Regions from separate parts of the Brevibacillus sp. FSL K6-0770 genome, predicted to be linked through region 2. Evidence: riboswitches for the same ligand, from Rfam matches in the RefSeq annotation. Region 2 holds a riboswitch; each other region holds the start of a gene.
The links. A riboswitch is a leader RNA that binds a small molecule or an ion and turns the genes downstream of it on or off. The one in region 2 is predicted to bind S-adenosylmethionine.

Region 1: linked by a shared signal. The riboswitch ahead of NST23_RS19920 (pyridoxal phosphate-dependent aminotransferase) and the one ahead of NST23_RS24740 (sugar ABC transporter substrate-binding protein) in region 2 are both predicted to bind S-adenosylmethionine.
Region 3: linked by a shared signal. The riboswitch ahead of NST23_RS02700 (methionine ABC transporter ATP-binding protein) and the one ahead of NST23_RS24740 (sugar ABC transporter substrate-binding protein) in region 2 are both predicted to bind S-adenosylmethionine.

What each region holds. Positions count from the first base shown of each region.
Region 1 is NZ_JBBOBQ010000001.1:4,173,715-4,181,090, reverse strand. Features, by position in the region: gene NST23_RS19950 (molybdenum cofactor biosynthesis protein) at 1-296, opposite strand, end outside; gene NST23_RS19945 (SPL family radical SAM protein) at 406-1,224, opposite strand; gene NST23_RS19940 (2OG-Fe(II) oxygenase) at 1,239-1,952, opposite strand; gene NST23_RS19935 (methylated-DNA--[protein]-cysteine S-methyltransferase) at 1,945-2,481, opposite strand; gene moaC (cyclic pyranopterin monophosphate synthase MoaC) at 2,714-3,196, shown strand; gene NST23_RS19925 (MFS transporter) at 3,200-4,480, shown strand; SAM riboswitch class I at 4,577-4,690, shown strand; gene NST23_RS19920 (pyridoxal phosphate-dependent aminotransferase) at 4,775-5,956, shown strand; gene NST23_RS19915 (hypothetical protein) at 6,173-6,643, shown strand; gene NST23_RS19910 (LysR family transcriptional regulator) at 6,681-7,376, opposite strand, start outside.
Region 2 is NZ_JBBOBQ010000001.1:5,200,468-5,207,843, forward strand. Features, by position in the region: gene NST23_RS24715 (DNA-3-methyladenine glycosylase I) at 1-514, opposite strand, end outside; gene map (type I methionyl aminopeptidase) at 784-1,527, opposite strand; gene NST23_RS24725 (alpha/beta fold hydrolase) at 1,654-2,463, opposite strand; gene NST23_RS24730 (ABC transporter permease) at 2,589-3,587, opposite strand; gene NST23_RS24735 (sugar ABC transporter ATP-binding protein) at 3,589-5,079, opposite strand; gene NST23_RS24740 (sugar ABC transporter substrate-binding protein) at 5,157-6,176, opposite strand; SAM riboswitch class I at 6,301-6,421, opposite strand; gene NST23_RS24745 (ATP-binding protein) at 6,621-7,376, shown strand, end outside.
Region 3 is NZ_JBBOBQ010000001.1:491,752-499,127, forward strand. Features, by position in the region: gene NST23_RS02670 (aldo/keto reductase) at 1-768, shown strand, start outside; gene NST23_RS02675 (SDR family oxidoreductase) at 882-1,583, shown strand; gene NST23_RS02680 (MFS transporter) at 1,684-2,361, opposite strand; gene NST23_RS02685 (MFS transporter) at 2,506-3,099, opposite strand; gene NST23_RS02690 (LCP family protein) at 3,289-4,293, shown strand; gene NST23_RS02695 (Ger(x)C family spore germination C-terminal domain-containing protein) at 4,590-4,940, shown strand; SAM riboswitch class I at 5,046-5,165, shown strand; gene NST23_RS02700 (methionine ABC transporter ATP-binding protein) at 5,276-6,289, shown strand; gene NST23_RS02705 (methionine ABC transporter permease) at 6,290-6,955, shown strand; gene NST23_RS02710 (MetQ/NlpA family ABC transporter substrate-binding protein) at 7,012-7,376, shown strand, end outside.

The DNA of each region.
Region 1 (7,376 bases), 1.0 Mb from region 2:
AGCTTGTCCGCCGAGAGCTTTTCCCGGGTAACGGCAAAAAAGGGCACTTCTTCGCCGCCGCTGACTGGAGGCAAAAGAGCGATCTCATCCTGAGCGGAAATGACGCGATCAGGCTGGGCGTATTCGTGATTAATGGAAACAAAACTGCTGCCGAGCAGCGGGGCGAGGACAGGGTACTCTTCCCGGATTGCTTGCAGCAGATCGTGTACAGTAGCGTTTTCTGGCAAAGTCAATTGGATGTCGCGGGCATTGGCGCGTTCGGCCAGTCCGGCAAACAACAATACGGTAATCGTCAAGGCAATTCCTCACTTCCGCTTGTAAATGACAGTTCTCTATGGCTTGACGATATCACAATCGGAGAGAGATGCCAATGAGCGAAGGGCTGCAAGGTGCACGCTAAAAGGGCTAGGGGGCGAATCCCTCCTGGCTGATTTTGACTTCGTCAGGGGCGAAGACGCGCAACAGCCGCTTGTAGACGATCCGATACGCGGAAGGTCCCGCCCATTCCTCTAGTCCCGCTTCGCTGAACAGGGCGGGGATGCCGTTTTTGCTCGTCCGTTTGCCGCCGCTGCCGTCTCCCATATAAAAGTCGTCCAAACAGACGCGCGTGACCAGCGGCCGCAGCAAGTCGGGAAACGCTTCCGTGCTCGGCAAGGCCGGAGCGATCGTCGCCTGGGTCGGGACGCCAGCGGCAGCCAGTCGCTCCAACGCTTTCAGCCGAGCCGCAATCGGCGGGGCCTGCGGCGAAAACAGCTTGCGCATATCCTCCCGGTCGGTTTCCACCGTCATGCTGACCCGTACACGCTCTCCGAGTTGAACGAGCAAATCGATATCGCGCGTGACCAGCGGGCTGCGCGTCTGAACGAGCAAAAAGTCGGGTGGATTGTCCGCCATGACTTCCAACAGCGAGCGCGTCACTTTTTCCTGGTACTCCGCAGGCTGATAAGGGTCTGTGCTCGACGACATGAAAATCGTGACCTTGCCTTTTGCCTTTGCTTTGCTCAGCTCTTTGACAAGCAGCGTGGCTGCTTCGGTTTTGACGTCGACCCACGTGCCCCAGTCCAAACCGCGAAACAGCGAGACAGGCATTTGCCGCACGTAACAGTAAGAACAGGCGAACGAACAGCCTGTGTACGGGTTGAGCGAATGCGTGTAATCCGCGAGAAAGCCGCTGCCTTTATTCAGGAGCGACTTCGGTTGTTTGTAAAAGAGCGTGCTTTTCAAGCTAATCCCTTCTTTTACGTAGCGTCGTGGAAAATGATGCCCAGGCTGTACCGCGTGCCTGTCGTGATCGTGCTGACTCCGTGACGCATCGTCGTTTTGTAGTAGCCGCGTGTCCCGGCTACAGGGCGGTAGGAGGTGGGGAAAATCAATCCCGCCCCTTGTTCCAAGGTTATCACATGACCTCTGCTTTGCGCGCGTGGCCGTTGCTCTGTCAGGAGAAATTCCCCGCCGGAAAAGTCTTTTTCCTGCTGATTTAAGACAAACACAACCTGAAACGGAAAAAACAGCTCTCCGTACATATCCTGATGCAGACAATTGTAGCCGCCTGCTTCGTATTTTAAAATCAGCGGCGTCGGCCTGGTCTGTCCGTGCTGGTGACAATGATCGAGAAAATCAGTCAGAGCCGCAGGGAAAGCAGCCGTATGTCCGAGCAGTTGCCCCCAATGATTGGCTACTGGAGCCAGCCGGGGATACAAGCTTGCCCTGAGCTGTTGGACGAGCGGCGGCAGCGGAGCCTGATAGTAGCGATATTCGCCGCTGCCAAAGCGGTAGCGCTCCATCGGGATTGTTTTGCGAAAAAGCGAGTCAGCGGAGTAGCCCGCGATCAACTCCTGACATTCTTCTTCCTTTAATAGGCGCGGGAGAGTGGCGTAGCCTTGTGCATCCAACTCATGAACGATCTGCTCCCAGCTTTGCGCGTCGATTCGATTCGCCAACGTGTCAGACATGGACAGCGCTCCGTTTCACGCTCGTTTTCTCCAGCTTGAGCAGCTCTGTTTTCATGGGGAGGCCGCCGCGATAGCCTGTAAGCTTCCCGTCTTTTCCGACCACCCGATGGCACGGAATCGTCAACAACAACGGATTGGCGCCAATCGCTGCGCCCACTGCCCGGACAGCCGCGCTGTTGTTGATGTGGGCAGCAACGTCGGAGTAAGAGGCCGTCTGTCCGTACGGAATTTGCTGCAACGCCTGCCAAACCGCTTGTTGAAAAGGAGTGCCCGACAGATCGTGGGCGACTGAAAACTGCTGGCGTTCTCCCTGCAAATACTCGATGATCTCTTTGGCGTACGGAGCCAGCCGAGCCGCATCCTGGACGAGAGCGTATCGGGGTTTGCGCCGCGCTGCCCATTGTGCCAATTCGTCAATCGGGTGGTGATTGGAGCCGACGAAAGCAAGTCCCTTCTCTGTTGCTGCGATGTACAGACTCCACTCGCCATGCTCTACTTTTGCCCAGTATATGTGCTGATTTTTGTTCATTTTGTTTGCGCCTCCTTAACAGTTGCCAATGTACGCACAGTATACCTTTGTTTTCGCGATTCCGTACGTTTTCGGCAATAAATCAGCAAGATAGTGAAAGCGGTGCGACATGATTTGCCAAAGACAAATCTCGCGGTGTTCCCATTGCTTTTCGCAAGCGGCGGGAGTAAGGTAGAAGAAGCAAAGTTGTAAGCGGGTTACGGGATCGTACAAATGGAGGACGAACAGGAACATGAGTGATCAACTGACGCATTTTAATGAACAAAACCGTGCACGCATGGTGGATGTTTCGGAAAAAGACATCACCAAGCGGGAGGCCGTAGCGGAAAGCAAAATCGTCATGAAGCCCGAGACGCTTCAGCGTATTCGCGAAGGGCGGGTAGAGAAGGGGGATGTGCTGGCAGTCGCGCAAGTAGCGGGAGTCATGGCTGCGAAAAAGACGTGGGACATCATTCCGATGTGTCATCCGCTTTCCTTGACCGGGATTGATATTCGCTTCACTTTTGAAAACGAGACGACGCTGGGCCTGGAAGCAAGCGTGCGGACGACCGGAAAAACAGGCGTCGAGATGGAAGCTTTGACAGCGGTAAGCGTTGCTGCTCTTACGGTGTACGACATGTGCAAGGCGATGGACAAAGGCATGGTCATCGGGCCGACCTGTCTGTTGAGCAAATCAGGCGGAAAGAACGGCGATTTTCGTCGGGGAGAGAACTAGATTATGAGACAGAAATGGGAATCCTATCCGAGCAGCATTCGTCTTCTGGCGGTTGCTGCCATCATTTTTTCTACGGGTATGGCATGTATATGGCCGCTCGTCACGATTTACATTCACGATTACTTGGGGAAGCCGCTGCCTGTAGCGGGTTTTTTGCTGTTATTGAACCAGGGCGCGTTTTTGATCGGAAGCATCACGGGTGGCATGCTGTTTGACCGCTGGGGAAGAATGCGGACGATCATAATCGGCTCTGTCGGCATTATTTTGATTACAATCGGTCTTGGACTTACGCACGATTTTACCGTGTATACGATCCTGCTGCTGTTAAACGGGCTGTTCTACGGAACGCTGTCTCCTGTCATGAACGCGCTGGCGGTCGTTTTGTGGCCGGAAGGCGGGCGCAAAGGAATCAACATGATTTACGTCGCGTTGAATGCGGGAGTGGCGGCAGGCTCGGCGCTGGGCGGACTTTTGGCGAGCGTATCGTTTTCCTGGACCTTTTTCGGGAACGCACTCACGCAAATGATCGTTCTCGCCATCTTCGTGATCTTTTTGCCGCGCCATCTGAAAGCGGCGGAGAATCGGCCACTGCCTGCTTCGCCAGCGGGCGAGTCGGACACGAGCAAGACCGATGCTGACGGACAGCTTGGCGCACATGGCGCAGGAGAGCTTCAGCCAACGCGAAAAGTGGTTTGGGGAGCCTTGCTGTTTTTGTGCAGCGGCTTGCTGATCAGCTGGATTGTGTACGTGCAATGGACGACGGTGTTGTCGACTTACATGCAATCTTTGGGCATCTCCTTGCGCCAGTACAGCTTGCTGTGGACGCTGAATGGCGGCTTGATCCTGTTTGGTCAACCGCTGATCGCCTGGGTCATTCGCCGCTTTGCTCGCACGCTGAAAGCGCAAATGCTGCTCGGCTCCTACGTCTTTGCCTTGTCGATGCTGATTTTGTCGCAGTCGACCTCCTATGCGGGCTTCGTCGCCGCAATGTTTATCATGACGTTGGGCGAAATGCTCGTCTGGCCAGCCGTTCCTGCCGTAGCCGCACAAATTACGCCAGCAGGACGGGAAGGCTTTATTCAAGGGCTGATCGCGGGAACAGGCTCGGCAGGGCGGATGCTCGGACCGTTGCTCGGCGCGATCATTTTCCAGCACTTTCAGGCGCAAGGGCTTTTGTACATCATGGCAGGGCTTGCGCTCTTGTCCGTGGCGTTTTTCGCCTTCCACACAACGTTTTTGAATCGCCGTCAAAAGGTGGCTGTGCCAACCGCAGAAAAGATGTAGCGAAAAAAGGCGAGCGCCTGCGGGGAAGCATCTTGACACGTCGAGAGCAGGCAATGTAGTATGAAGAAGATTAAAAACAGTATATTCCGTGTGATTTACTTATGAAGAGAGGCGGAGGGACTGGCCCTATGAAGCCCGGCAGCGGATCTGCGCGTGTAGCGATGCAGATGCTGTGCCAATTCCAGCAGGAGTATTCCTGACAGATAAGGACGTGACCAAGCTGATCTCCCCCTTTTTCTGTACGGAAAAAAGGGGTTTTTGCTGTATGGGCGAAAAGAAAGGAACTGAAGAGAAATGCGTATCCAACCTTCCGACATGATTGACCGACTGCCAACCCAATTTTTCGCGACGCTGGTAGCGAAAGTAAATAAAGTCATCGCCAACGGGCACGATGTGATCAACCTGGGGCAGGGAAACCCGGACTTGCCGACTCCTCCCCACATCGTAGAAGCGCTGCAAGCACATACAGCCAACCCGCTTCACCACAAGTACCCGCCTTTTTCCGGCCGACTGGAACTGAAGCAGGCTGTTGCGCACTGGTATAAACAACAATTTGACGTAGACCTTGATCCGGAAGAAGAAGTAGCGGTTTTGTTCGGCAGCAAAACAGGACTGGTGGAAATTTGCCAGGTGCTGATGAACGCAGGCGACGTCGCGCTCGTACCGGACCCGGGCTATCCGGATTACTGGTCGGGTGTGGCGGTCGTCAATGGTCGGATGTCGATGATGCCGCTGACAGCAGAAAATCAGTTTTTGCCGGACTACAGCAAAATTCCGCAAGCCGATTTGGATCGGGCCAAGCTGATGTTTTTGAACTATCCGAATAACCCGACAGCGGTGAATGCGCCGTTTGAATTTTACGAGGAAACGATTCAATTTGCCCGCAAGCATGAGATCGTCGTCTGCCACGACTTTGCCTACGGCGCGATCAGCTACGACGGCAAAAAGCCGGTCAGCTTCATGCAGGTGCCAGGGGCAAAAGAGGTCGGTGTCGAGTTTTACACTTTGTCCAAAACGTACAACATGGCTGGCTGGCGCGTAGGTGCGATGGTCGGCAACCGCGAGCTGGTGAGACTGATCAATCTGATTCAGGATCATTATTTCGTCAGCCTGTTCGGTGCTGTGCAAATGGCAGCGGTAACCGCGATGACCGAATCGCAGCAATGCGTTCGGGATTTGGTGGCTGTCTACGAAAGCAGACGCAACGCCTTGTTCTCCAATCTGCACCGCATCGGCTGGCAAGCGCCGCCGTCCCAAGGCTCGTTTTTTGCCTGGCTCCCGGTTCCAGCCGGATTCACTTCCATCGAGTTTTCCGATTTGCTCTTGGAAAAAGCGCATGTCGTCGTTGCTCCCGGTGACGGCTTCGGCCCTACCGGGGAAGGATACGTTCGCGCCGCGCTGTTGTCGAGTGAAGAACGTCTGGCCGAAGCGGTACAGCGCATTGAGAAATTAGGACTGTTTGCCAATACCAAATAGGATGAGAACGGACCGCACTTTCCTGCATGAGAAAGTGCGGTTTTTGTTTGGAAATCAGGGGATAGCAGGAGATTTTCTGGGTAAAATGTAAGGGCCATGCGTTTTTGGAAACCAAGACAGGCAAGGCGAATAAAAATCATTCTCACCGTTGACAGATAATGATTTTCATTATAGGATGGTAATGATAATTGATCTCAGCAAGAGCGGGAGGGTACTATGCGCTATCAGATTAACGGTTACACGGACATGTATACGGTGATCGCCAACGAGCGGAAGATCGGTGGAGCCATTGAAGCAGCTCAGGTTCGACTGCGCACGGGAGAGATTTTTGCCAATGCGGTTCTCACTCGTTTGGAAATGTCAGGTGCGCATTTTTGCTCGATCGGATTCGTCACAGAAGAAGGCAAGCGGCTGATTGTGCACGTAGATGATATCAGCATGATCGCAGATGCGCGCCATGTAAATGTATGTGAGCTGACCAATGAATGCATGCGTGCAGAGAAATGCGCGGATCGCTTGAAGCGTTTGAAGCGTCTCTGTGAGCTGAACGAAGGAAGCTGTACGCCGACTTTCCAGGAAGAAGCGCTGCTTTTGGCAGAGGACATCGGACTGGATGAAGCACGCGGACACGTAGACTTGTCTTTCTTGCCGCAAGCAGAAAAGGCTCGTGTTGTTCGCATCGCGTAGAATAGCTATTTGATTTACATAATCGCCCCTTTCCCTTTTACAGCGGAGAGGGGCTTTTTGCGTGCGGGCGTTGATGCTGCAAAAACCGGATGAAGCTCTGGACCGGATAAGGCATGATGTCGTCCTGGCGATAGACGAGGCAAATGTGCCGGCGATTGACGTAGCCGGGCAGTTCGCGAACGATCAGTTCACCAGTCTCGCTTTCGCGCACGACGCTGCGATACGGCAGGACACTGACGCCCATGTTGTGTTTGGTCGCTTCCTTGATCGTCTCGATCGCCCCCAGCTCCATGCGCACTTGCCAGCGCAGCTGGTTTTCCTGGGCCCAAAGTTCAGCAAGCTCGCGTGAGGTGGAGCCTGCTTCGTGAATGAGAAACGGCTCGGATTGCAAATCAGTCAGCTCGATCACGTTTTTTTGGGCAAGCGGATTTTGCGGAGCGAGAACGAGGCGCAGCTCGTCGGCAAGCAGCGGAATGACATGCAGACCGTCCTGGGGCTGCATGGACAACGAGACAATCGCCAAATCGATCTCAAAATCGCGCAGCAGCTCCATGAGCGGCCGCGCTTTTTTTACGGTCAAAATCGGCAGGACGTGCGGATGCTCCGCCTGAAATGAAGCCAGATAAGGGGGAAGATAGTAGGTGGCAGGCGTATAGCTCGCCCCGATTTTCAGCGTTCCTCTGCCGCCGTGGCGAAACTCCTCCATGACTTGTCCGGCCTCTGTGAGCAAAGT
Region 2 (7,376 bases):
CCATCCCTACTGCTTGCATGAACGCATAGCAGATCGTCGAACCGACAAACGTAAACCCGCGCTTTTTCAAATCCTTGCTCAGCTTGTCGCTGATCTCGGTGGAGGCAGGCACATCTTTTAGCTCCTGAAAGTGGTTGTGAATCGGCTTGCCGCCAACAAACGACCAGATGTAGCTGGAGAAGGAGCCGAACTCCTCCACGACCTTGAGAAAGGCGTGAGCGTTTTTGACGACGCCCCTGACTTTCAGCTTGTTCCGCACGATGCCCTCATCCTGCAAAAGCTGCTCGATCTTGTCCTCGTCGTACTGCACAATCTTTGCCGCTTCGAAGTTGTCAAAAGCCCGGCGGTAGTTCTCCCGCTTTTTCAGGATCGTGTACCAGCTCAGCCCCGCCTGCGCGCCTTCCAGATTCAAATATTCAAAGAGCAGCCGGTCATCGTAGACAGGCACTCCCCACTCATGATCGTGATAATCCAAATACAACGGGTCCTGATTCACCCAGCCACATCGATTCATCAAAAGGAACCTCCCAGCAAATACGAACATATATTCTTATGCAAAGAATATACAATCTTTGGCTATTCTGCAAGTTATTCTTGCTCATTCTCGCAATTTTTCTCCCAAAGCAAAACGGTCATGACCGTTTCGTTGACCGTAAGCGCTCACATCCCATTTCATAAAAAACGTCGAGACGTTTTTCACACAAAAAAGACCCTATCAGCGCAATAGGGCCTCCTCTCTTTGTTCACGCTCGCAAAATCACCGCGCGCGGTGCGGAAAAACGCTCAAGCCGTCAAAATAATCGGCTTGCCGCGCGTTATGACGACGGTGTGCTCGTACTGGGCGGTGTAGCTTCTGTCCGGCGTCACCAAAGCCCAGCCGTCCTTCCCGTCCTGCACATACTCGGCTCCTGTGGAAATAAACGTTTCGACAGCGAGCACAAGCCCGTCCGTCAGCAGCCGTTTGTCCCATTTGTCGTAGTAGTTCAGGATGTCCGTCGGCTCCTCGTGCAAGCTTTTGCCGATGCCGTGGCCTGTGAGGTTTTTGACGACCGTAAATCCTTTTGCCTTCGCTTCATTGTGGACGATGCGCCCGATCTGGCTCAACTTGGAGCCAGCCCTGGCCGAATCCAGCGCCTTGTACAGCGACTCCTCTGCGCATTTGCACAGCGCCTGCTTCACAGGTTCTCCCTGTCCCACGACAACCGAAGCGCCTGTATCCGCAAAGTAACCTTCCAGCTCTGCGGAAACGTCGACATTGACGATGTCGCCTTCCTTCAATACCGTTCCATCGGGAATCCCGTGCGCCACGACATGATTCACGCTGATGCACGTCTGCCCGGGGAAGTCGTACGTCACCTGGGGTGCGGAGCGCGCGCCGTACTTCGCCAAAATATCGCCGCCAATCCGGTCCAGCTCTTTTGTCGTGATCCCCGCCCGAACGGCCTGCAGCATCGCTTCTCTCGCTTCTGCCACGATTCTCCCGATCCGTTGCAAAGCGAGCAAATCGTGCTCATTTTGAATCGACATGTCATTTCCCCCTTCATTAAAATATATGGCCAAAATTTATTTCCAGCTCTGCTCCCATTTATTGAAACACACTTCCGCGCAAATCGCAAATGCCAAAGGCTTGAACCAAACGGCAAGCCAGGCGCGCTAGGCCGGACTGACCACGTACTGTCCTCCCCCTGCCTGCTGCCTGATAAATCCGATCGAGACACGATTGAACTCTTCCGGCTGATCCACATTGACGACGTGGCCGCAATTGTCCAGCATGCAAAGCTGGGCGTGCCTTCTGCGGCTTACACACGACTGGACCGAGGGCAAAAACATATAGTCCTCATCTCCCATGATAAAAAGCGCGGGAATCGCAGGCTCTTTCGTCAGCAGCCCCGCGAGAAATGCATTGATTCCGTACGTCAGCCTGAACCAGCGCTTGAACTCCTTTTGACAAAGCTTTTTCGCTTCTCTGACAAATAAAGAGCGGGATTCGCGATGGCGTTCCCGCGGCATGATCACCCAGGCAAACAGCTTGTACAGCCACATGTACGGAACGATATGCTTGACGAGATTGCCCAGCGCAATCAAAATTTGCGAGCGCAAGTTCAGCTTCGTCACGGCTCCCGCCAAAACCATCGAGCGTATTTTTTGCGGCGCAAGCTCGGCGATGATCTGGACGATGATCGTGCCCAGCGACACCGCTACGAAATGAGTGGAAGCAATGTTCTCGTGCTTCAGCACCTCAATGATATCTTTGCTGATGTCTTCAAACGTGTATTTAGCCCTGGGCTTCCCCATATGCTGCTTCGACTTGCCGTGACCGCGCAAATCGACGAGGAGAATATTGAAATGCTCTTTGTAAGCTTTGATCTGTTTATACCAGATGGATGAGCTGCCGCCCGCCCCGTGGACGAAGGTTACCCATTCATAGGCATCTCCGCGTATGTACGTCTTATAATGGATCACTTATATCCCCCCAGAGTATTATAGCGGAGGGATGCTGCATGTGAAACATTTTCCATTTTATTGAAAAGAAAAAGGCAGGATGCCTGCATTCCCGCAGCTCCCTGCCTTGCCTGTACAGCCATGTTTTACGCTTTTCTTTTCCTGCGCAACTGATAGTACGTCACCGCAAGAGCAAGCGCCAGTACCGTTCCTTTAATAATATCGTAGGCGTAATACGGCACGTTCAGCATCGTCATGCCGTTCAGCAACACCCCGATCAAAATCGCGCCGACGAACGTACCGAATACGTTCGGCTTGCCCGCGCCGAAAACGGAGAAGCCGACAAACGCGGCCGCCACTGCATCCATCAGCATCGAGCCGCCGCTGCTCACCTGGCCCGTACCGATCCGCGCTGCCAAAAGCATCCCGCCCAGTCCGGCGAACAGGGCAGACAACACATAAGCGAGCGTGCGATAGCGATTCACGGGAATGCCGGAGAGACGCGCCGCTTCCAGATTGCCGCCCGTCATGTACAGCATCCGCCCTTGGCGAGTATACGCCAAATAGACGTGTGTGACCGCGACCAATAAAAAGGTCAAAATGACGGGAACAGGCAGGGATAAAATTTTGCCTTGTCCGAGCCAGAGGAACCATTCCTGGAATTTTCCCGGAGCCATCGAACCATCTTCCAACGGCATGTTGGCGTAAATCGAGTAGCCTTTTGAATAAGTCATATGAAGTCCGTTGACGATGTACAGCATCGCCAGTGTCGCCAGCAGATCGGGAATGCGGATTTTGACGACCAGAAAAGCGTTGACCAATCCGACAATCAGACTGAGCGCGATCGGGACGACCAAAGTGGCAAACACGCCCTGCTCGTACCAGACCATCATGGAAGCCGAAACGACTGTGGTCAACGACACCGTCGAACCGACAGACAAGTCGAAGCCTCCGACAATCAGTGAAAACGTAACGCCGATCGCGACGAACGTTACGATCGAGATGGAACGCAAAATGTCTGTGATGTTGTCGTACGTGAAGAAATACGGATTGGTCAGACTGAACAACAGCATGACGATCACAATTACTGCGACTGTACCGTATTTGTAAATAAAATCAAACAAGCTGAATTTTTTACCTTCCACCTTACTCACCCCCGCTGGCATAATACATCATCGTCTCCTGTGTCGCGTCCGCGCGGCTCAGCTCCTTGACGATTTTCCCTTCAAACATGACCAAAATCCGGTCGGCAATGCCCAATACTTCGGCAAACTCGCAAGAAAAGTAGAGAACGCCCTTGCCCTGCTCCGCCAGCTTTCCAATCAGGCGGTAAATATCGCTTTTCGCCCCGATGTCGACGCCTTTGGTCGGCTCGTCGAACATGAACACTTGCGCATCCGTATCCAGCCATTTGCCAATCGCGACTTTTTGCTGGTTTCCTCCGCTGAGGTAGCCAACCAGCTGTGTGATGTCTGCCGTCTTTACGCCCAGACGGCTCACCAGCTCCCTCGCCTGCTTCGCTTCTGCCCCTCTGCGGACAAATCCGAGCCGCGACCACTTCTCCAAAGCGGAGACAGACAAGTTGTTCTGGACAGATTCCTCGACAAAAATGCCTTCTTTGCGCCGTTCTTCCGGTACGAGGACGATTCCCGCATCAACAGCGTCCTTCGGCGACCGCAGCCGCACCTCTTTGCCGCTCAGCCTGACTTGTCCCGCCTCGGCGGTATCCGCTCCGAACAAAAGTCTCGCCAGTTCCGTCTTCCCGGCTCCAACCAGCCCGACAATCCCGACAATCTCGCCTTCGCGAACGCTCAAATCGGCGCGGCGAACCTTGCCGCCAGCCACTCCCGCAGCTTCCAGAAGCACCCCGCCTACAGGCACTTCGACTTTCGGGAACTCTTCCTCGAAGCTTTTGCCCAGCATGTTGCCGATGACCTCATCCATCGTCGTGTGGGACGTCTCGCTCGTCACGATCAGTTGACCGTCCCGCATGATCGTGATTCGGTCGCATATCTCAAAAATTTCCGGCAGGCGATGGGAAATGTAGATGATCCCGACACCCGCTTTTTTCAACTGGTCAATGATGAGAAACAGCCGCTCGCTCTCCTTCGTGCTCAACGGAGCTGTCGGTTCGTCAAAAATGACGTACTTCGCTTTTTGCACGGTCGCGCGGGCAATCAGGATCAGTTGCTTTTCGGACAGCGTACATTCCTCGACGAGCATGCGCACAGGGATGGAAAAGCCGAAGCTCTGCAAAATGCTTTCCGCTTCCTTGTGCAAGCTCGGCCAGTTCATGAATCCTTTGCGGCCTGCCGAGACAATCTGATCGAGCAAAATGTTTTCCGTCACGCTCAAGTACGGGATCAGCGCCGTATCCACTTCCTGGTACACGCACTGGATGCCTAAAGCTTTCGCATCCTGGGGCGATTGGATCGACACCTCTTTGCCGTCAATCGTGATGCTCCCCCCGTCAGACTGATACGCGCCCGTCAAAATTTTCATCAAGGTACTTTTCCCCGCTCCATTCGCCCCTAAAAGCGCATGAACCTCGCCAGCCTTGACCTCAAAATCGACCGAACGCAGCGCAGGAACGCCGGAGAACTGCTTCACAATCCCTTTCATCTGCAAGCTGGACACTTTTCGCACCCCCTTAAATAAGCAAGATTCCCGTTGACTGATCAACGGGAATAGCCAAATCAACCAGCTTTATATGCTTACTTGCCCCACTCTTTCACGTACTGGGACAAGTCGCCCATTGTCACTTTTTTGTCCTTAGGCAAATCTTCTTGTTTCACCAACACCGGATTCAGCTTCACGCTGTCTGGCACTTGCTCGCCTTTGATTTTTTGGAAAATAGCCGCTGCGTGAGTGCGTCCGATGTTCGATGGATCTACGGCTGCAGTCGCTGCCCATGGCGAATTTGCTTCCTGGATCAGTTGCAGGTCTTCATCACTCAGGTCGATGCCGTATACTTTGATTTCTGTGCGGCCTGCTTGCAAGATCGCACGGGTTGCCCCTTTGGCAAATTCATCCCAAGATGCCCATACAGCCGTGATGTCGCCTTTGTTCGGATATTTTTTCAGGATGGCTTCCATCTGTGCTTGGGTATCCAGCGCTGTGTTGTTTGTCGCGGAACCGAAAGCGGCGACTTCCTTGATATCCGGATATTTTTTCAGGAACGCTTCATAAGTCACCTGACGTTTTTCCATCGGAGCAAAGCCTGCCACCCAAATTTTCACGATGTTGCCTTTGCCGCCGGAATCTGCCGCCAGCTTTTCCAGGCTCAGCTCTGCCAGCTTGTTGTCGTCTTGCTCGACAATCGGCACGCCAGGCAGCTTGATGTCTGTGTCGAACAGAACGACCGGGATTTTTTTGTCGACAGCTTTTTGCGTACCTTGTTGCAACGCTTCCGCTGTACCGTGGTCAATCAGGATGCCGTCAAAGTTTTGGTTGACCGCAGCGTCAAGATTCGACGCCATTTTCGACAAATCCGTATCTGCGTTGAATACTGTCAGCTCTCCGCCGTTTTTCTCGACTTCCTGCTTCACACCGTTAATGTATTGAGCCGAAAACGTTCCTACATTTTGGCGCATGATCAGGGCAATCCGCTTCGCTTTTTCGCCGGAAGCGCCGTTTGCCGCCGTGTTTTTCGTATCGGCTCCGCCGCCGCACGCGGTCAAGGCCACCGATACTGCCAGTACGAGTGATGTGATAAGGCCCAGTTTCTTTTTCATCGAAAAATCCCCCTTTTTCTTTGTTCCTTGTTGTGCTGCAAGCTGAGGAGGCGACGACCTTCCCTTTCCAAAAGGAAAAGCCTCTTTCAACAGATGAAAGAGGCTTGATCGACAAGATTCGCGCCTCTTATCTGTCAGGTATCGCTACCTGTTGGAGTTAGCACCTTGGCTCGCAAGACATTGATCTTGCCAGCTAGGTTGCCGGGCGTCATAGGGCCATTCCCTCAGCCTTCTCTGGATAAGAGTAGTTATTATTTTCGAAACCTTTGTATTAGTATATAGAGACTATAATCCGTGTTTTACCCATCTGTCAACTAGGTTTTTAAAACTTTTCTCCTTTAAATTTATTCCGCCGCTGCGTCCAAATTTTGGAGGAATCGTGTAGGCTCTTGTCGAAATATCGTAGATTGAAGCAGCCATGCAAATTTGCGATGGGGATGTCCGATGATTCTACTAAAAGAAGTAATTTTGCAGATGTTTTTTGCTCTGACGCCATTTGTCCTGTTCAATATTTATTACCGCGACCGAATGCGCAATTACAGCCGCGCTTTCATTCTTGTGACCAGCTCGATTTGCATGTTTCTGGCCATGACCTTCGCGACCAGCGTCTCGGAAGGCGTGATTTTCGATATCAGGCACATCATCGTATTTTTTGCCCTAGTCTATGGGGGAGTGCGGATCGCGCTGGTCTTACTGATCGAGTCCGCGCTATACCGCTATTATTTGGGTGGTGAAGGCATCTGGCTCGCGCTGCTTGCCCTGGTTGTCACCTTTGCCATCTCCCTCCTGATGTATCGGCGTTACAAAGCCAGTTATCGGAAAACACTGTATATTTTTTTGACGGGCGCGCTCTTTTCCCTGGTAGCTTTGGGGTTGACCTATCTATACTTTCCCACCTATGTATCCCATCATCCTGCCTACTACTTGTTCGTGATCCCCGTTCAAAACTTTGTCGGAATTTGGCTTTTGTTGTCGCTATTTAGCAAGTGCGTATCCGACAAAGAACTGTTTATTCGACACGCCCAAAATGAAAAAATCGAAACGATGAGCCATGTCGCCGCATCGCTTGCTCACGAGGTGAGAAATCCGCTCACAGCGGTCAAAGGATTTTTGCGCCTGATCCAGGAAAATCCTGAAAATATTACGAAAACCGATCAGTACATCCGCATCAGCATGGACGAAATCCAGCGGACGGAAGCG
Region 3 (7,376 bases), 4.7 Mb from region 2:
GCGATTATTCGCCGCGCAGTAGAAGCGGGCGTCAACTACTTCGATACAGCTCCGAGCTACAGCGACGGGCAGTCGGAGACCCGGGTGGGCTTGGGGTTAACAGGCTTGCGCGACCGCGTGTGGATCGCGACCAAGACGGGAGGACGCACCCGCGATTTGGCTTTGAAAGATTTGGAGGGCAGCTTGAAGCGGCTCCAGACGGACTACGTCGACGAGTGGCGCATGCACAACATCATGCAGCCGCACGATCTGGAAGCGATTTTTGCCAAAGGCGGCGCTCTGGAAGCTCTGCTGGAAGCCAAAGAGCAGGGACTGATCCGCAAAATCAGCATTAGCGGACATACCGACCCGCGCTTGCTGGCAGAAGCGATTCGCCGTTTTCCTTTTGACAGTGCGCTCGTGGCTTTGTCTGCTCTGGATCACTTCATCTACAGCTTTGCCCATGATTTCGTGCCGCAAGCAGTCGAAAAAGGCGTGGCCGTCATCGGGATGAAGGTGATGGGGCTGGGCAAGCTGGCTCCGTGGACGGAGCAGGCGCTGCGCTATACATGGAGTTTGCCTGTCGCAACAGCGATCTTGGGCGTGAGCAAAATGGACGAGCTGGAGGCGGATTTGGCCGCGGCAGACGCTTTTGTGCCGATGACCGATATCGAACGCGTGGAGCTTTTCCAACAAATCATGCCACTCGTGCGGCCGGATGTCCTGCGCTGGAAAGCCCGCGAATGGATGTCTGGCGAATGGTATCAGCTACCCGAATTGCCATTTTGATTGAGCCGTAAAGAGAAGGAACCTCTTCTGGATTTGATTTGCTGGAAGGGGATTCCTTTTCGCCTTTTACTATACTATTATATATAATAAGTTTATAAAAGGCGGTGATTGTTGTGTCTGCAAGCAAGCTGGTGGTCATTACAGGGGCGACCCGGGGATTGGGCAGGGCGATGGTGGAGCGGTTTCATGAAGCGGGCTGGGTCGTCGCGGGATGCGGCCGCTCGATGGCAGAAGTGTGGAACTTGAATCGCGAGTTTGGAAAAAGGCATCATTTTTCGATGATCGACGTTTCCGACGGGAAGCGGGTGGAAAGCTGGGCAGAGGAAGTGTGCAGCAAGCTTGGCGTACCGGATCTTCTCCTCAACAACGCCTCCCTGATCAATCGCAATAGCCTGCTGATGGAGCTGTCGCCAGAGGAATTTACGACAGTCATGAATGTCAATGTAAACGGCGTGTTTTACGTCTGTCGCGCTTTTTTGCCGAAAATGGTACCCAATCCGGAGGGCAGAGTGATTGTAAACATCAGCTCGTACTGGGGGCGAGTCGGGGAAGCGTATGTAGCACCGTATTGTGCATCCAAATTCGCAGTCGAAGGGCTGACCCAATCGCTGGCGCAAGAATTGCCGAAGGGGATGGCGGCAGTCGCGCTTGACCCGGGAGGAAGCGTCGGTACGTCCATGCTGCAAGCGTGTTCGCCGCAAGAAATGGCGGCAGCCCCATCCGCACAAGAGTGGAGCCGTGTAGCTGTGCCGTACATCATGAGCCTTTCTGCGAAGGACAACGGCAAATCGTTGACATGCCCGCCAGTGAGGTAGCCGGGTTTACGAAGAAAGCGACAATCGAGAACGGTCTGGATAGCAAACAAGCCGCCTTTTTCCAAGCTGGAAGCAGGCGGCTTGTTTATGTGTAAACGAATCAACTGGCTTTTGTCGCCGAGACTCGTTTTTCGCGCTGGACATACGCATGGAGCAAACAGAGGAAGACGGAAGCAAGCGAAACGAGAGAGGCCAAAAGCAACGTGGGCTGCACGCCACCGTGGTCGTACATATAGCCCATCGCCAGCGGGCCGAGCAAGCGCCCCACAGCGGTAATCGCCCCGACGACTCCCAGGTAAAAGGGAGCGTTTTCCCCCGTCTTTTCCGTAATGAAAGTCGGGATGGTCGGAGAGATCAGCATTTCGCCAAAAGTGGTAATGATCATGCCGGCGATAAAAGCAAAGTAGCTGCCGTGATACATGAGCATGAAGCCGAACCCGAGAGCGTATGCCACCGCGCTTGCCACCAACTGCGCGGACAAGTTTTGCTGCAGGATGCGCTTGATCCAGGACGTGATGGGCTGACCCGCAAAAATGATGATGCCGTTGATCGTCCACAGCCAACTGAAGGCCGACAGCGGCATGCCCTGCGCCGTAATGTAAGGGGCGACACCCGTGTTCCAGACCATGTTGGAAAAGAAAATACAGGCAGCTCCCAGTGCCATGAACAAGTAAAGCTGGTAGCGCAGAAGCAGGGCAAACGCATTTTTCGCCTCGCCTTGCCGCCGGTTTTCTTTCGCCTGGTCGCCAACCAGTTCTTGGTGCGAAATATTTTTCATAAGGCTCTTTTCGCAAATTTTGTTGCTATTGCTGTTGTGGAAACGTGTGCTCTATAATGAAAATCAGGAAGTCTATAGGATTTCCATTTACCGTGAATGCACGCTTCGCTTGGTACTATAAATATCAAGCAACTCACGGCTTTTCTAAAAGCAACAATTTCTTAGAAAAGAGCGTTTCATAAAAAGGAAGAAGAACAGCGCAAACAACAGCGTGCTCGTACTGTTGAACAAAAAGGTCAACTGAAAGGAAAAGGTAGCGATGACCCCGGCAAGCGAAGTGCCGATCGCCATGCCGAGATTGTTGCCTACGTAGACGATGTTAAACAGCTCTCGGCGCTGCTCCTTCCAGCGAAAGCCAATAAATGCCTGGATCGCCGGAAAAGAAAGGTTGAAAGTAAAGCCCAAACAGGTCATGAGCACGAGATAGACAGGCCAGCTGCTGATGAACGGAATGGACAGTTGAATCAATCCTTGAAAAAGCAGCGCCCCCACGATGAGACGCTTGGCGCCCAAGCGGTGAAACAGGGAGCCGCCGACGAATTGCCCGGCAATGCCCGCCAAAGACTGGACCATCAAAACAAAGCCGGCTTCGGTCATGGAGCGATGGAGAATCGTATGTACGTACAAAGTAGTCAACGGCCACATGAAAGCGCTGCCAGCAGAATTGATAAAGCTTGCAACGAGAAAAAACAGGGCTTCCTGCGGGTAACGCTGAAAAAACGCGGATGGAGAAAGCACGACAAGTCACCCCTTGGAAACGAGTATGAAGGTAGTATAAAGAATATTGCAAATTTTGTAAATGTTAAAGTATAAAAAGTTAAGCTACCCAAATAAAGGCTGCTCCACATTGTAAAGATTCGAGTATACTAAACAAGTGGTGAGATGAGTTCAAGTAGATACAGAGAATAAAAGGTGGAGTAGTTCTTTATGCGAATATGGAAACGAGTGTTGCTCCTGATGCTTGTCGTGATTGCCACGACAGCGGGTTATTACGGATACTCCTTTTATGAGTTTGCTCAAAATATCCAGGCTCCTAATGTTGTTACACCTGCCCCGCCGGATGGCGGAGCCGCAACGAAAGCGGCGGAGATACCCGAGTGGGATGGTCAAGAGCGTGTGAACATCTTGCTGATGGGTGTGGATCGCAGGGGAATGAAAAATAACGGGCTTCCCCGTTCCGACTCCATGATGCTGGTCAGTATCGACCCGGCATCCAAGCGTTACGATCTGTTCTCCATTTTGCGGGATACGTATGTGGACATTCCCGGAAATGGCAGCTCGCGTATCAACTCGGCGATTGTAGACGGCGGGCCTGAGCTGGCGATGAAGACGGTCAGCCAGTTTACCGGACTTCCTGTGGATCGCTACGTCATTACCGATTTCGAAGGCTTCAAGGCGCTGATCGACGCGGTGGGCGGCGTCGAGATCGACGTAGAGAAAAACATGTATTACCATGACCCGACAGATAAAGGCGTCTACGATATCAATCTGAAAAAAGGTGTGCAGCAGTTGGATGGCAACAAGGCGTTGCAGTACGTCCGTTTCCGCCATGACGCCACATCCGACTATACGCGCACCGAGCGTCAGCGCAAATTGCTCGCCGCTGTAGCGAGCCAGATGAAGAGCGGCACATCCCTGATCCAGTTGCCGTCCATCCTCAAACAAGTGGCGCCGTACATCCAGACGAACATCAGCTCCATGGACATGCTGAAGCTGTCCGCGCTCGGCTTGAAGCTCGATACGATGCAACCGGGCAACTATCAGCTGCCGCCGATGGGAATGTTCCGGGAATCGCACAAGGCAGGAGCCGTGCTCATTCCCGACGTAGACCAGATTCAGTCGTTCATTCAGGAAAAGCTTGAGCCGCCGACTGAAACGATGCAACAAGAGGACAACAAAACAGACGACAGTACAGACAGCACGCGAATGTAGCGTGCTGTTTTTTTGCATATTTGGGCACACTATCCATGATTTTCTACAGCACAAGCACATTGGGGTGAAGGAGATGGACCAGGAGTTCCTGCATAGATGGTTTTCGCATGGCGGATGCCAAAGTCGTGTACAGCGAGCTTATTCCGAAGCTGAGGGAAATCGATCAGGATAGACTGAATATCGATCATGTCGAAAGGCACTTGGGACTGGGGAAACGAGCAAGGGCATGCGGGACAAGGCAAATTTGCAATCAGACAAAAAACCTTCAGGCGGGCAAATACGGGTGGCATTGTACAATGAGCACTTTGCGAAAAAAGACATTGGCAGCATCTCCTCCCGTTTTTGACGTGCGCGTCCGTCTGCAGGCACGAATCCTTGAACTGACGATACCGATCAAGCTGGAGGACAGCAAAATGATGAAAACGATGGAGGACGCATTGGAAAAGGAAATCGAGAAAGAACTGCAAAAAGTCGTCAAAAAATTGCAGCAACTGGACGTCGATCCGGCGGGATTTGGCATCGTCTATCGCGCCCAGCAGAGGGGATTGAAAGAGATGACGAACCGCGACTGGAGAAAAATTTTCCGGCAGGCGTCTGTTCGTTTTCATGTTCAGGCAACCATTATCCGCAACGGAGTGATAGATTAAAAAAGTTTTTCCTGGGATTGCTATTGACGGGATATTTTCAAAAAGGATATAATCCGGTTTGTATCATGAAAATATGAAAAACGAACATAATATACGTGGAAATCTTTCTTATCAAGAGAGGCGGAGGGACAGGCCCGATGAAGCCCGGCAACCGGTTCATTTTTTCGAAAATGAGCGTCGCGGTGCCAATTCCTACAAGATTGGTTGGATCTTGATAGATGAGAAGGGTGGATGCGAACGTATACATGCGTTGCAGCCCCTTTTTCGTTTATGAAAAAAGGGGCTTTCTGTTTTTCACAAGGCATGTAGACAGATTTTGCTGGGAGGTGGATGCGTTGATTCAATTGCAACAACTGCATAAAAGCTATCAAGTACAAGGCAAGACGATTCCGGCATTGCTCGGGATTGACCTTTCCATAGATAAAGGGGAAATTTACGGGATCATCGGGCATTCCGGTGCGGGGAAAAGTACCCTGATTCGTTGCATCAACCTGTTGGAGCGCCCTACGTCAGGACAAGTCGTTGTCGACGGAGTGGATTTGACCAAGCTCGATGACAGCAAGCTTCAGGAAAAGCGCCGCCAGATCGGGATGATTTTCCAACACTTTAACCTGCTGTCTTCCGCGACCGTAGGCGAGAATGTCGCTTTCCCGCTCAAGCTCGCCAATCGCTCGAAGGCTGAAATCCAGAAAAGAGTGGACGAGCTGCTCAAACTGGTCGGGCTGGAAGCGCATCGGGACAAGTACCCGTCGCAATTGTCCGGCGGTCAGAAGCAGCGCGTAGGCATCGCCCGAGCGCTGGCCAATGATCCGAAAGTGTTGCTGTGCGACGAAGCGACTTCCGCTCTCGATCCGCAGACGACGAACTCGATTCTCGCGCTCTTGCTCGATATCAACCGCAAACTGGGATTGACCATCGTGCTGATCACGCACGAAATGCACGTGATCCGTTCCATCTGCGACCGCGTAGGCGTCATCGATGGCGGAAAAATTGTCGAGTCGGGCGAGGTTCTGGATGTGTTTCTCAAGCCGCAGCATCCGACGACACAGGAATTTGTCGAGCAGGTGGCTGATTCCAGCGAGCTGCGGGAAGCAGTCGCGCACGAAAAGGCGGCAGGAAACCGCACGATTGCCCGCGTCACATTCCTGGGGGAAAAGACGTACCAGCCGATCTTGTTCCAGACGATGCAAGAAACAGGCACGGTGTTCAGCATCTTGCAAGGAACGATTTCCCGCATGAAGGATACGCCGTACGGCCAACTGGTCGTCGAGCTGGAAGGCGATGTCCGTCAAAACGAAAAAACCATCGAGACGTTGCGTCAGCGTGGCTTGGAAGTAGAGGTGATATAGATGGACTGGACTTTGGAAAATGTGGATTGGTCGGAGATCGCCGAGGGAACAATAGATACGCTGACGATGCTTGGCTTCTCGACACTGTTTACCATCCTGATTGGTTTGCCGCTGGGGATTATTTTGTTCCTGACTTCTCGCGGACAGCTTTTGCAAAACCAGGTGTTTTATGCAATTGCCTCATTCGTTGTCAATATACTGCGTTCTGTACCGTTTATCATTTTGATGATCTTGCTGATTCCTGTGACAAAAGTAATTGTGGGTACTTCACTCGGGGTACTCGGAGCGATTCCGCCGCTCGTCATCGGTGCAGCCCCGTTTTTTGCGCGGCTGGTGGAAACCTCGCTGAGAGAGGTGGATCGAGGAGTCATCGAAGCCGCGCAGTCGATGGGAGCCTCCAACTGGCAAATCATCTGGAACGTGCTGCTTCCTGAATCGCGTCCAGGTCTGGTGGCCGGGATTACGATCACGACAGTTGCCCTCGTCTCTTACACCGCGATGTCCGGCGTAATCGGCGGCGGCGGGCTGGGAGATTTGGCAATCCGCTACGGCTACCAACGCTTCCAGACAGATGTCATGATTGTTACAGTGATTATTTTGCTCGTGTTGGTCCAGATCTTGCAGTCGCTGGGGGATCGCCTGGTTATGCGATTCAGCCGCAAGTAAGGTCTTTCCATATAAGCTTTGCAGAACACAGACCAAAAAATAGGGGGAAATCATTTATGAAAAAATTAGTCGTATCTGTACTTTCTACCGTATTGGCATTTTCCTTGGCAGCGTGCGGAAGCAAAACGGAAACAGCTCCAACTCCAACTGAAGGCGGCGCACAAGGCGGACAACAGCAAGAAGTAACGTTGAAAGTAGGCGCTTCTCCGGTTCCACACGCAGCCATTTTGAAGTTCATCGCTCCAAAGCTGAAAGAACAAGGTGTTAACCTGGAAGTGAAAGAGTTTACCGATTATGTACAACCAAACGTACAGCTGAATGAAAAGCAACTGGACGCAAACTTCTTCCAGCACAAGCCTTACCTGGAAGAGTTCAATAAAGGTCAAAACATGGACTTGCAGCCAGTAATCGCCGTGCACAT